Regions from separate parts of the Exiguobacterium sp. CH10 genome, predicted to be linked through region 1. Evidence: predicted binding sites of a transcription regulator. Region 1 holds the regulator's gene; each other region holds the start of a gene.
The links. Region 1 encodes LexA, which represses DNA repair genes until DNA is damaged. Its sites were predicted from a motif close to CGAACATATGTTCG; they were not measured.

Region 1 (4,530 bases):
TGCCGATTTACCTGATTTGTTCGGTGAACCGAATCCGATGACCGTTTTAACTTCGATCAATGTAGGTTTTGACGTTTCAGCTTTCGCTGCATCGATTGCTTTTGCGATCGAATCGATATCTGTTCCGTCTTCGACACGAATGACTTGCCATCCGTACGCGTTGAAACGGTCTTCTACGCTTTCAGAGAACGATTTGTGAAGATCGCCATCGAGTGAGATATCGTTTGAATCGTAAAGAACGACGAGTTTACCGAGCTTCAAGTGACCAGCGAGTGATGCCGCTTCTGCCGATACACCTTCCATCAAGTCTCCGTCTCCGCAAATCCCGAACGTGTAGTGGTCAACGACGTTGAACTCGTCGCGGTTGTAAGTCGCTTCTAAGTGCTTCTCGGCCATGGCCATCCCGACAGCCATTGCAATCCCTTGTCCAAGTGGGCCCGTCGTCGCATCTACACCAGCCGTATGACGGTATTCTGGGTGACCAGGAGTCTTCGAGTCCATTTGACGGAATGATTTAAGGTCGTCCATCGACAAATCATATCCAGACAAGTGAAGGAGCGAATACAAGAGCATCGATCCATGACCTGCCGAAAGAACGAAACGGTCACGGTTGAACCAGTTCGGGTTTTTCGGGTTGTGACGCATTTTGTCTGTCCAAAGTGTAAACGCCATAGGTGCAGCACCCATCGGCATCCCTGGGTGACCAGAGTTCGCTTTTTGGACCGCATCAATTGAGAGCGTCCGGATCGAGTTAATCGCTAATAATTCTTTAGTAGTTGTTTCCACTAATTTCATCCTCTCTGTGTTAAGAAGGTTTTCTACCCGTCATATTTTATCACACTCATTCGTGTGTCACAACTAATTAATTAGTATAACACATTTGGTGAAATCGTTTCCTTCAATTGCCTTGAAAAAACAGCAATCCGTTCGTCTGATGACAGTTCGTGTATAACAAAAATGCACATCCTATACGAAATAGGATGTGCATTCAGCATCACTCGCCACGATAGCGTTTTTGATCTTCTTTCAATTTCTCTGGTGTGACGTCGTTTCCTTCTGGATCGACGACCTTCATACCCATCATTTGCGATTTGAACGATTGACGGAACGCCTTCAAATATTCTTGGCGTAAATCTTGTTGTTCGTTCATCTCATCTTGAGACAGTCCTTCTGTCTTCGCTTTGTTGGCGAGGAAATTGATTCGCTCCAATTGTCCTGGTGCTAACATCTGACTCGCCCCCTCTCTAGTGAATTTGTTCTTATACTTTACAAAATCAGAGAGGAAGAATCAAGTTTCAGCTACTGACTGGTGCTCGAGATACCGTCGATTGACGGTCGCTTTCGACACTTCATAACCGAATCCACGGAGTGTTGCCGCAATCTCAGCAAATGTCAACCCACGCTCGCGCAGTTGGATAATCTCCTCAATCGGCACTTCGATTCGATGTCGTCCACCTTGATCATTGTTTTGAATATTACGCTGTGGATTGAATCCGTTAGCGACAGCACGGCGCATCCCGCGAGAAATTTTAGCGTTGTGAATTTTACGTTGATACTCTTCCACAACACTGACAATCTCTAATACCATTTTTTCGGCATCAGAAACGACATATTCCGACGTCGATTGCATCGTCAGCAACCGAACGTCATGCTTCATCAATGTATGCAAGATGGCAATCTTGGCATTCCCTCGTCCCAGGCGACTGTCGTCCGTGACAAGCACGGCATCCAAATCAGACATCGACACATGGTCAAGCAAATCAAGGAGCCCCTGTCGATTCACATCATATCCACTCTCTTGCTCCGTGATGATCTCTATGACTTCTGCCCCTAGTTGCGAAGCTAGATGCTGTAATTCATCGACTTGCCGACTGAGTGATGTCTCTTGGGTGGACTTGTTCGTCGATACCCGACAATAGATGACGACTCGCATCGCATCACTCCCTTTCATCGCATTCATTCCTTACGATACACAGTTCCAGAACGGTTCGCAACGATCAACAATCACTCAGCGGCATACCATTTTGTTTTTCGTTCATTATGCTCTTCTCGCTCTGCCATAATTTGCGCTTCGAGTGATTCCGCTTGGGCATAAGCGACTTCTTCTTCAATCGTACGTTCCGTAGTGACGACCGGTTCGACTACCGCCGGTTCCCCCCGCATCTCCCCTGCCAAATAAAAAGCGAACATCCCGACCAAGAGCATCCCGACTAAAATGATTCCGTTAAGTGTATCTTTCATGATTGCATTGCCTCCTGTATAAGAATATATGTTCGTTAGAACGTTTGTTCGTTTATCTGTTCTCATCATAAAACAAGAACCCGTGTTCGGTCAACACAAAAAAACGAACGAATGTTTGTACGCTCATGTGTTCTTGTGTTACACTAGACACATAAAGAATAGGATGCGTTTGCAGGTTATTCGATTACATCGAGGTGAACATAATGAAAAAAATGTCAGCGCGACAACAACAGATTCTTGATTTCATCAAAGACGAAGTTCGGGCAAAGGGATATCCGCCTTCTGTTCGTGAAATTGGAGAAGCCGTCGGCCTTGCTTCTAGTTCGACCGTACATGGTCACTTAGATCGTTTGGAAAAACGCGGGTTGATCCGTCGAGACAAGACGAAACCTCGCGCGATTGAAATTTTGACTGAAGATATGCCGACAATGGAAGAACAAGAGTCCGTCATGTACGTACCGGTCATCGGGAAAGTCACTGCCGGGACACCGATCACCGCCATCGAGAACGTAGAAGAGCACTTCCCGCTCCCAGCACATATCGTCGGTTCAGATAATGTATACATGTTGTCTGTCTCTGGGGATTCGATGATCAACGCAGGCATCTTAGACGGAGACCGTGTGCTCGTCCGCCAGCAGAGCACGGCCGACAATGGAGAGATTGTCGTTGCTATGACGGAAGAAGGCGAAGCGACTGTGAAGCGGATTTATAAGGAAGCTTCAAAGGTCCGCCTTCAACCGGAGAACGACGAGTTAGAAGCGATGTATTTTGACAACGTCTCGATTTTAGGGAAGGTCATCGGTGTATACCGGACGATTCATTAATGGCTAGTGGCAAGACCCATACCCGAACGAATCTCGTGGCAACCGGCGCACTTGCGGTTGCCACGCCTTTTATTGAAATCGATATTCCGTTCGCATTGATCATCGGTGCGATTATCGGTACACTCTGGCTCTCCCCAGATCTTGACTTAAAATCAGATGCCTATTACCGATGGGGTCCACTTAAATTCATATGGCTCCCATACGTAAAGCTCATGCCGCACCGTTCGCTCTTTTCGCATTTACCTGTTTTGAGTGACCTAATTCGGATTGCGTACATCGGCTTTCCACTCATTCTACTTTTGCCTTTCACGGCATATGAAACAGAAATTCGGTCGTGGGTGGACGTTCACGGCATGTCGTTCTTTTTAGGTCTCGTATTTGCAACGACGCTACACACGATGCTCGACTATACATCAACATTTTTTAAGAAAGCATTCTGAACAATTAAAAGGACCACCTGCCGATTTTTTCACGGAGGTGGTCTTTTTTACTTAAATGGCATAGTAAATGAAAGAGCACGGAACAATCTTCAGATGAAGGTCATTCCGTGCTCTTTTTGCATATTTCTTCTATTAGTAGAGCGTCATGTACTGATCGCGTTCCCACTCCGTGACTTGCATACGGAACATATCCCACTCGATTTCTTTCAATTCGAGGAAGTGTTCGCCGATGTGCTCACCGAGTGATTCCATCACGACTTTGTCCGCACGAAGGACTTCGAGTGCGTCGAAGAGCGTTGCTGGGAGATCGTCGATTCCGTTCGCAACACGCTCTGGCTTGTCCATCACGTAGATGTTGCTGTCGATTGGTTTTGGAGCATTCAAATCTTTTTCGATTCCGTCAAGACCTGAAGCCAAGAGAGCTGCAAGTGCAAGGTACGGGTTCGCTGCCGGGTCAACCGAACGTACTTCGATACGAGTCGAGAGACCACGCGCCGCTGGTACACGTACGAGTGGTGAACGGTTGCGTGCGCTCCATGCAACGTAGCAAGGTGCTTCGTAACCAGGTACAAGACGCTTGTAAGAGTTCACAGTCGGGTTACATACTGCTGTGAACGCACGAGCGTGCTCCAAGATACCAGCTGTGAACGCGCGAGCTGTGTCTGAAAGTTCCATGTCGCCATTCGGATCGTAGAAGACGTTTGTGTCACCTTTGAAGAGTGACATGTTCGCGTGCATTCCTGAACCGTTCACTCCAAAGAGTGGTTTTGGCATGAATGTCGCGTGAAGACCATACTTCGCAGCGATCGTCTTAACAACGAGCTTGAACGTTTGGATGTTATCTGCCGTTGTGACAGCATCTGCGTATTTGAAGTCGATTTCGTGTTGTCCTGGTGCAACTTCGTGGTGTGATGCTTCGATTTCAAAGCCCATGTTTTCAAGTTCGATGACGATTTCTTTACGGCAGTTTTCACCGAGGTCAACTGGCGCCAAGTCGAAGTATCCACCTTGGTCGTTGAGTTCAA
Region 2 (4,530 bases), 460 kb from region 1:
GAGTTCCAATATGGTGCACCGAGACCAACGAAGGCAGGTACGACATAGACGCCCTCTGTCGATTCGATTCGCGTCGCATACTGCTCCGAGTCTTTCGCTGATTTCAACATCCGTAATCCGTCACGGAGCCATTGGATTGCCGAACCGGCAACGAAGATCGAACCTTCGAGCGCATATTCGACTTTTCCGTTATAGCCCCACGCGATGGTCGTCAATAGACCGTGATCCGATTTGACGGCTTCTTCACCCGTGTTCATGAGCATGAAGCAACCTGTACCATAGGTGTTCTTTCCTTCACCTTTTTCGAAGCACGTCTGACCGAACAAGGCAGCCTGTTGGTCACCTGCGGCTCCGGCGATTGGTACTTCGAATCCGAAGAAGTGATACGGGATTGTGTTCGCATAGACTTCACTCGAAGGCTTGACTTCAGGAAGCATCGATTTCGGTACCGTCAAGATTTCGAGTAACTCGTCATCCCACTTCTGTTCGTAAATGTTATACATGAGTGTACGTGATGCGTTCGAATAATCTGTCACGTGGGCTTTACCACCTGAGAGTTTCCAGATGAGCCATGTGTCAATTGTTCCGAAGAGAAGTTCACCGTTCTCGGCTTTCTCACGAGCGCCTTCGACGTTATCCAAGATCCATTTGACTTTCGTACCTGAGAAGTAGGCGTCGATGAGAAGACCCGTTTTGTCACGAACCATGTCCGAGTGACCTGCCGCTTTTAGCTCTTCACAGATATCAGCAGTTTGACGTGATTGCCAAACAACCGCGTTGTAAACAGGGCGTCCCGTTTCTTTCTCCCAAACGACCGCAGTCTCACGTTGGTTCGTGATCCCGATCCCTGCGATTTCATTCGGGTCGATATCCGCCGAACCGAACGCTTCCGCCATTACAGCGAGGACAGAACCCCAGATCTCATTGGCATTATGCTCAACCCAGCCTGGTTTTGGGAAGTACTGTTTGAATTCGCGCTGTGCGACTGTGACGATTTTTCCATCATGATCAAAAATGATTGCCCGTGAACTAGTCGTTCCTTGGTCCAATGCTAAAATATAACGTTTTTCTTTCGCCATATGTGATTTCCTCCTTCAAAATTATGTGTTAAGGGACGAGAATGCCGTAAATGAGTGCGGCGATGACAGCACCGATAATCGGACCGACAACTGGAATCCATGAATAGCCCCAGTCGGAAGAACCTTTTCCTTTAATCGGAAGGAATGCGTGTGCGATACGTGGCCCAAGGTCACGTGCCGGGTTGATCGCATACCCCGTCGTACCACCGAGCGAAAGACCGATTGAGACGATCAAGAAACCGACGATGAGCGGGTTGAGTCCGTCTGCAAATGTGTTTGCCCCGAATGACAATAATGCAAAGACGAGAACGAAAGTTCCGATAATCTCACCAATCAAGTTAGATGGTGTGTTGCGGATACCTGGTGCAGTAGAGAACGTTGCGAGTTTCAAGCCTGGATCGTCCGTCGCATCGTAATGCGGTTTGTAGTGGACATACACCAAACATGCCCCAATGATGGCCCCGATAAACTGAGCGAGGATGTAGAGTGGGACATCCGCCCATGGGAATTCTCCTGCTGTCGCGAGACCAATCGTGACGGCAGGGTTGATATGTGCGCCTCCGTAAATACCGGCTGCGTAGACCCCGACCATAACGGCAAGACCCCAACCCATTGTGATAACAATCCAGCCAGAGTTTTCCGCTTTGGAATGGCGGAGGACGACGCCGGCGACGACACCGTTACCGAGTAGAATCAATAGCATCGTACCGATAATTTCACTTACAAATGCTGACATGTGATACTCCCCTTTCTCCCTTATGCAATTTGACTTACCACTTCATTATATGCCCAAAATGTAAGCGTTTTAAAACAGTGTTTTTCAAAAATCCTACTTTTTTCCTACAAATGTTCACATTTACACCTGTAAACTTCACATAAAGAGTCAGATAGAGAGCGACATGTTTATGATTTTGACACTACTTTTTAAAAATCATGGGAATTTCAATCGAATAGGAACAAGGTCCAGGATCCGACTTTCCGTGTTCTATGCTACAAAAACGATTGTGAAGCAATTCTCGAAGGTGAAACGCAACAAGATTTGATGTTTCTTTTGAGACAGTAAAGGAAAAAGAAATGATGATATATAAGAGAAAAGGCTTAAATCCGTATGCAAGCTAATAAGCGAATATTTGTTCGTGTCTATGGTATAATCAAGACACTATGAAATGAGAAGGTGAGGAGTATCTTATGGAATCGATTCCGTTTGCATTACAATCTGAATTTCAACCAGGAGGTGACCAGCCTGAAGCGATTCGACAACTTGTCGAAGGCGTTAACCGGGGTGACCGTTATCAGACACTCCTCGGGGCGACCGGAACAGGGAAGACGTTCACCGTCTCGAACGTCATCCAAGAAGTGAAGAAGCCGACACTCGTCCTCGCCCACAACAAGACGCTCGCCGGTCAATTGTATTCTGAGTTCAAAGAGTTCTTCCCGAACAATGCGGTCGAATATTTTGTCAGTTACTATGACTATTATCAACCAGAAGCGTATGTACCTTCGACCGATACGTTCATCGAGAAGGATGCTTCCATCAACGATGAAATCGATAAGCTGCGTCACTCGGCGACGTCGGCTCTCTTCGAGCGGGATGACGTCATCATCGTCGCATCGGTTTCCTGTATATATGGTCTCGGTAACCCGGAAGAATATCGTAGCCTCGTATTGAGTCTGCGGGTCGGTAAAGAGATGGGTCGTGATGAGATGCTTCGTAAGCTCATCGACATTCAATATGAACGAAACGATATCGATTTCCAGCGTGGACGTTTCCGTGTCCGTGGGGACGTCGTCGAGATTTTCCCGGCGTCACGTGATGAACACTGCATGCGAATCGAATTTTTCGGAGACGAGATCGACCGGATTCGTGAGATGGACCCGTTGACGGGTGAAATCATCGCGGACCGCGATCACGTCGCCATCTTCCCGGCATCCCACTTCGTCACACGTGACGAAAAACTGCAAAAAGCAATCGTCAACATCGAAGCGGAACTCGAGGAGCAGCTCGAGAAGTTTCGTGAAGAAGGGAAGCTACTTGAGGCACAACGTCTCGAACAGCGAACGCATTACGATTTGGAGATGATGCGTGAAATGGGGTATTGTTCAGGCATCGAGAACTATTCGCGACACTTAAACTTGATGCCAGAAGGCTCGACACCGTATACATTAATCGACTACTTCCCGGAGGACTTCCTTCTCGTCGCCGATGAGTCACACGTGACGCTCCCACAAGTACGCGGGATGTACAACGGGGACCAGGCGCGGAAACAAGTGCTCGTCGACCACGGGTTCCGTCTTCCTTCTGCGAAGGACAACCGTCCCCTAAAATTCGATGAATTCGAGAAGAAATTGTCACAAGCGATTTTCATCTCGGCGACACCAGGTCCGTACGAGCTCGAACATACACCGAACATGATTGAGCAGATCATTCGTCCGACAGGGTTACTCGACCCGACCATCGAGATTCATCCGATCAAAGGACAAATCGACTACTTGATGGACCAGATTCGCGAACGCATCAAGAGAGACGAGCGCGTTCTCGTGACGACGCTCACGAAGAAAATGGCAGAAGACTTGTCCGACTACTTGCGTGAAGCAGGAATCAAGGTCAACTATATGCACTCCGAGATCAAGACGCTCGAACGGATTGAAATCATCCGTGACCTTCGTCTCGGGAAATATGACGTGCTCGTCGGGATCAACTTGTTACGAGAAGGGCTCGACATTCCGGAAGTCAGTCTCGTGACGATTCTCGATGCCGACAAGGAAGGATTCCTCCGTTCGGACCGTTCGCTCATCCAGACGATTGGACGGGCGGCCCGTAATGCGAACGGACACGTCATCCTATTTGCGGACAAGATGACCGATTCGATGGCACGAGCCATCGAAGAGACGGATCGTCGTCGGACAATCCAACAAGCATATAATGAAGAACATGGCATTACGCCACAGACGATTCGAAAAGACGTCCGTGGTGTCATCCGAGCGACGGTCGAGGCCGAAGAAGAGGCACTCGAATCGCTCAGTACGATGAAACCGGCCGAACGCGAGGCGGCGATTGCCAAACTAGAAGAAGAAATGAAGCAAGCGGCGCGCGATCTCCAGTTCGAGCGTGCAGCCGAATTGCGTGACTTAATCTTGGAGTTGAAGGTAGGGAATTAAATGGCTGAAAAGAAAAATGCGATTGTCATCAAAGGGGCACGCGTCAACAACTTAAAAAATATCGACATCGATATCCCACGTGACCAGCTCGTCGTCTTGACGGGCTTGTCCGGCTCCGGGAAGTCGTCGCTCGCGTTCGATACGATTTATGCGGAAGGGCAGCGACGCTACGTCGAGAGTTTATCTGCGTACGCTCGTCAGTTCCTCGGACAGATGGATAAGCCGGATGTCGATACGATTGAAGGCTTAAGTCCGGCCATCTCGATTGACCAGAAGACAACGAGCCGAAACC
Region 3 (4,530 bases), on a different contig from region 1:
CTAAAACGATTCCCCCTCCAGAGCCAGTTCAGTCCTTGTTCATGAACCTACAGAAATGAAGACTTTTTAAAACTGTATACACATATACATGTATACACGTATACAAATATACATGTATACAAACATTCCTTTTTCTTATGTACGACGATTCCGTCGAATCATATTGGTATTGAAAAAGACGGTGAGGTGGGTCAAGCGTTCTCCTTCCTTCACATCACAAAGCAGATCCATGCTCACAAGTTTTAAGTCGTCAAAATCTTCTTGAATCCGGTCAGGAAGGCGTCGAAGCAATACCTCCGTCATCTCGTCCATCGTCTGTTGATCTAGTTGGAAGCTGTCCATCTGAATCATCCTCTCCATTTGATAGCCTAATGATATCTCGCATCCACGTAAGCAACATCTCGGCTACTTTCACGTAAGCCCTGGTGTTGTTTCAAACAAGCCCTAGGGCTTGTTTAGAAAACATGGTCATTTTCAATAAACAAACCGTGTTTTCACTTCTGCCATTTCATCAAACAATCTTCTTACGAGACAGTCCAAAACAACGTCCAATCTTCACACACGAACCATCTCGTTTTCGTCATACGAAAACGGACCTTTTCCGGATCCCGCTCTATGGATCTAGGCGAGAGCAACGCGAGTCGCCCGTCCCCTCAAAGAAAAACGCACGTTTTTCGTCCTTGCCCTTACCGGAAGGACCGAGACCGGTCCCCCGGCCCCACTCCATTCTGTTCAACCCATGTAACCTCGCTGTTTCATGCTGACGTACGACTCGGCCGCTCCGAGGATGAGATGGTCGAGCACCGGGATGCCGATGAGGTCCCCTGCTTCATGTAACCGTTCGGAGACGAGGATGTCCTCCCGGCTCGGGGTCGGGTCCCCGCTCGGGTGCTGATGGCAAACAATGAGGCACGAGGCGTTGTTCAAGATGGCGCATTTGAAGACCTCCCGTGGGTGGACGACGCTCGAGTTGACGCTCCCGACGTGCGCCCGATGGACGCCGATGACCCGGTTCTTCGTGTTAAGCATGATGACGAGGAACACTTCACGGTCGTCATCCCCGATGAACGATGACCCGATTTGTCGGGCGCTGTCCGGCGAATGGATAATGGCGTGCTCGAGGGCGACCATTTCCTCGCGAACCTCTTGTTTGATACGGATGACCTCGATGATGGCGGATAGTTCCATGATGATTTGTCCCCTTTCGGATAAGCTGACCTCAGAACGAACACCGTTGTGCGTCCTGTTGACGGGAACGCAGCGAGCGTCGGGAGACGGTGCAAGGGCGACCGCAGGGAGAGCCTCAAAAAAATGCGTAGAGCAAACGGAGGGACAGGCTTCCGTAGCCAACGAGCGAAAAGCCTCGCTTTGAGCTTTAAGCGGAGGAAGACGGACCGGAGGGCGCGTCATTTTTTTGACGTCCCTTGCACCGACGACCAGCAAGCTAGAGTACGGAAACAGGACGCACGGATCACCAATCACGAAAAAGACTGTTCAAACGAGACAAATCGGGTATAAAATAAGAACAAACGTTCGTTTTATTGAGAGGGGTGATTGTTATGACGATGTATCGCGACCGGGGTGAGTTAAAATGGATCCCATTCCTCATGCCCGAGCACAAGGCGCTGCTGACGAAGTACTACAAGGAAATCCAAAAGATTGAGATGCCCGATGTCGATGAACAGGTCCTATCGGTCTATGAGAATGTGTTGAATGACGCGATCTTCAGCGGGGATATGGTGGAGGTGAGATATGTGGAGGAGCGGGAGATGAAAAGATTCAAGGGGTTCGTGCACCGGACGAACTATTTGGAGCGGACCGTCGAACTGGCCAATCAGCGGGACGGGATCATCCATGTGCCGTTCGAGGTAATCATTCACGTGGAACAATCGATGGACTAACGCCCTGGCGGTTGTTCGAAGTCTGTGTCACGAAAATTATTTCGTGACACAGACTTCCCTAAAAATGAAATAAAATCCTGATTAGCTCTCATTAACTTTATCATCAAAGAATAGCTTCCTAAAACATCAAGACATTATATATTTTTGTACTTCTTTAATTTTTTTCATCTTTTGTGAGAAAGTACATACTGACTCCTAAATAAATAAACAAAAAGAATAACTGACTCAAGAATGATATGCTCCCCAATAGGTAGACAGATGAAATAACAAATCTGTTTATTCTATTGGGGAGTGTTTTTTTATGGCGAGAAGTCGGCATTCAATCGAACAAAAACTGGCTGCACTGCGCATGATGGAAGAAGAAACGCATACATGGAAGGAAATCATGGAGACTCATCACGTTTCTGAGAATACCCTCCGGGTGTGGAAAGTGAAATTCGATACCGGCGGGAGTGACGCATTGAAGGAATCGAAGACATGGAAACTGTACACCAAGGAACAGAAAATCGCGGCCGTCCGTGACTACCTCGACGGGGCCACCACGATGGAAGTCCTCTCCAACTATCAAATCAGTGATGGATCTGTTCTTCGAAAATGGATTAAGAAGTATACTAGTCATAGCGAGTTAACAGATTCGAGAAAAGGGATGGATCGAGCTATGACAAAAGGGAGAAAGACCGCATTCGAGGAACGCATGGAGATAGTCAGGTATTGCCTGGACAACGGACGGAACTATCAACGGACGGCCGAGGTATTCGCCGTGTCGTACCAACAGGTCTATGGGTGGACGAAAAAATATGACGCCGACGGCGTGCACGGGCTCGAGGACCGGCGCGGACGGACGAAGCAAGAAGAGGAACTGACCAACGAGGAGAAGCTCGAACGTCGCATTCAACAGATCGAGCGGGAGAACGAGCGCCTTCGTGCCGAGAACCTGTTCCTAAAAAAGTTGGAGGAAATCGAGAGGAGAGGTTGATCAGCCAGATCAGGCTACAATTGCGATACATGGTCATCGAGGAAATGTCGACGACCGACACGTTCCCGGTCGTGCTCCTGTGCGAGATCGCGCAGGTCTCACGGGCCGCCTACTATAAATGGTTGAAGCGTACCGTCTCGGTACGCGAAGAAGAGAACTTGAGCCTATTGGAAGACATCCGCCTCCTCTACGACCAGGTGAACGGGACCTACGGTTATCGACGGATCACCATGACGGTCAATCGCAGACGACGCCAGCATGACCTGCCGGCATACAATGAGAAGCGCATCTATCGTCTCATGCGTATCCATGAGATCCGTTCGGTCATCCGCCAGAAGCGAAAACGGCACAAAAAGTCGTCACCACAACATGTGGCAGAGAACGTATTAAACCGTGAATTCACAGTTAAAAAGCCGAATGAGAAATGGGTAACGGATGTGACAGAATTTAAATATGGCCTATCTAAGAAGGCCTATCTCAGTGTGATTCGTGATCTTTATGACGGATCCATTATTAGCTATGTGCTGGGACACTCTAATAATAATCAACTGGTATTTAAAACGCTTGACCAGGCAATCGTACGATTGCATCAAGAACACCCACTGATTCATAGTGATCGTGGATTCCAATACACCTCTAAGGCGTTCAAGCGTAAATTAGAGGCGGCAGGAATGACTCAAAGTATGTCACGGGTTGGTCGCTGTATTGATAATGGACCAATGGAATCTTTTTTCGGCACGTTAAAATGTGAAAAGTATTATTTACATAAGTATCAGACCTTTGAAGAACTTAACATTGCCATAAATGAGTACATCTATTTTTATAATCACGAAAGATACCAAAAACGATTAAACGGCCTCAGCCCTAAAGAATATAGAGCGAAAGCCGCTTAAATCACTTTTATTATTTCCACTGTCTACTTGACGGGGGGCAGTTCAGATTATTTTTTAATAATTTATTAAACTCAAAAGGGCACTGAAAGTTTCGTTCTCTGCCATGATGTATACCCCTAATCCAACAAAGACTATAGGGATAATCCATCTTCCGTATTTCTCCAAAACTTCAGAAACATGTCTGAAGGAAGCTAAACGATATCCTACAAAACACCAGACAGCAACCATTATAAAGAAGATAATAACCGTAATTACCAGTTCATTCACACTTAAAGTTGTAAAATAAGGCACATAGATGCCGATATTGTCCCCGCCATTAGCGAATGTGATGAAGGCTACACTCATAAATAGTTTGTTAAATCTCCCTGAGTTTAAACTGGAGAGGATCGCACCTTCATCTTCATCTTCACCCTTAATAAACAGTTTAATCCCTAAATAGATCGGAATTAAACCAAGCAATCCAACCCATTTTTCTGGAATCAACATGACGCCAAAAGTTCCCAAAAGACTGATCAAAACCAGCAAGGCAAAACCTAAGTATTGCCCAATGACTATATCTTTAGGGTAGATCCGGTTACTCTTTGTCTGCGCGTTCATCTTTAAACCGCCAGTCGCTCTAGCCTGTGCATTTGCCTGAGAGAACAGCAGCATCAAAACAAAAATATCATCAATATTGGTTACTAAGAAAGCCCCAATTGCGGAAATAATAGTCAAAGCCACTTTTATCAACTCCATGGTAAGTTATTAAAACATTCGCACG

Region 2: the regulator LexA is predicted to act here: its motif matches at 2,203-2,216, upstream of uvrB (excinuclease ABC subunit UvrB).
Region 3: the regulator LexA is predicted to act here: its motif matches at 1,523-1,536, upstream of KNP04_RS14135 (YolD-like family protein).

What each region holds. Positions count from the first base shown of each region.
Region 1 is NZ_JACSKO010000001.1:187,848-192,377, forward strand. Features, by position in the region: gene tkt (transketolase) at 1-795, opposite strand, end outside; gene KNP04_RS00980 (DUF896 domain-containing protein) at 995-1,228, opposite strand; gene KNP04_RS00985 (YneB family resolvase-like protein) at 1,289-1,933, opposite strand; gene KNP04_RS00990 (hypothetical protein) at 2,005-2,241, opposite strand; gene lexA (transcriptional repressor LexA) at 2,445-3,065, shown strand; gene KNP04_RS01000 (metal-binding protein) at 3,065-3,505, shown strand; gene glnA (type I glutamate--ammonia ligase) at 3,638-4,530, opposite strand, start outside.
Region 2 is NZ_JACSKO010000001.1:644,107-648,636, reverse strand. Features, by position in the region: gene glpK (glycerol kinase GlpK) at 1-1,079, opposite strand, end outside; gene KNP04_RS03325 (MIP/aquaporin family protein) at 1,108-1,815, opposite strand; gene uvrB (excinuclease ABC subunit UvrB) at 2,268-4,238, shown strand; gene uvrA (excinuclease ABC subunit UvrA) at 4,239-4,530, shown strand, end outside.
Region 3 is NZ_JACSKO010000006.1:45,994-50,523, forward strand. Features, by position in the region: gene KNP04_RS14125 (hypothetical protein) at 136-342, opposite strand; gene radC (RadC family protein) at 733-1,188, opposite strand; gene KNP04_RS14135 (YolD-like family protein) at 1,560-1,901, shown strand; one part of gene KNP04_RS14140 (IS3 family transposase) at 2,203-2,854, shown strand; one part of gene KNP04_RS14140 (IS3 family transposase) at 2,854-3,770, shown strand; gene KNP04_RS14145 (CadD family cadmium resistance transporter) at 3,825-4,490, opposite strand.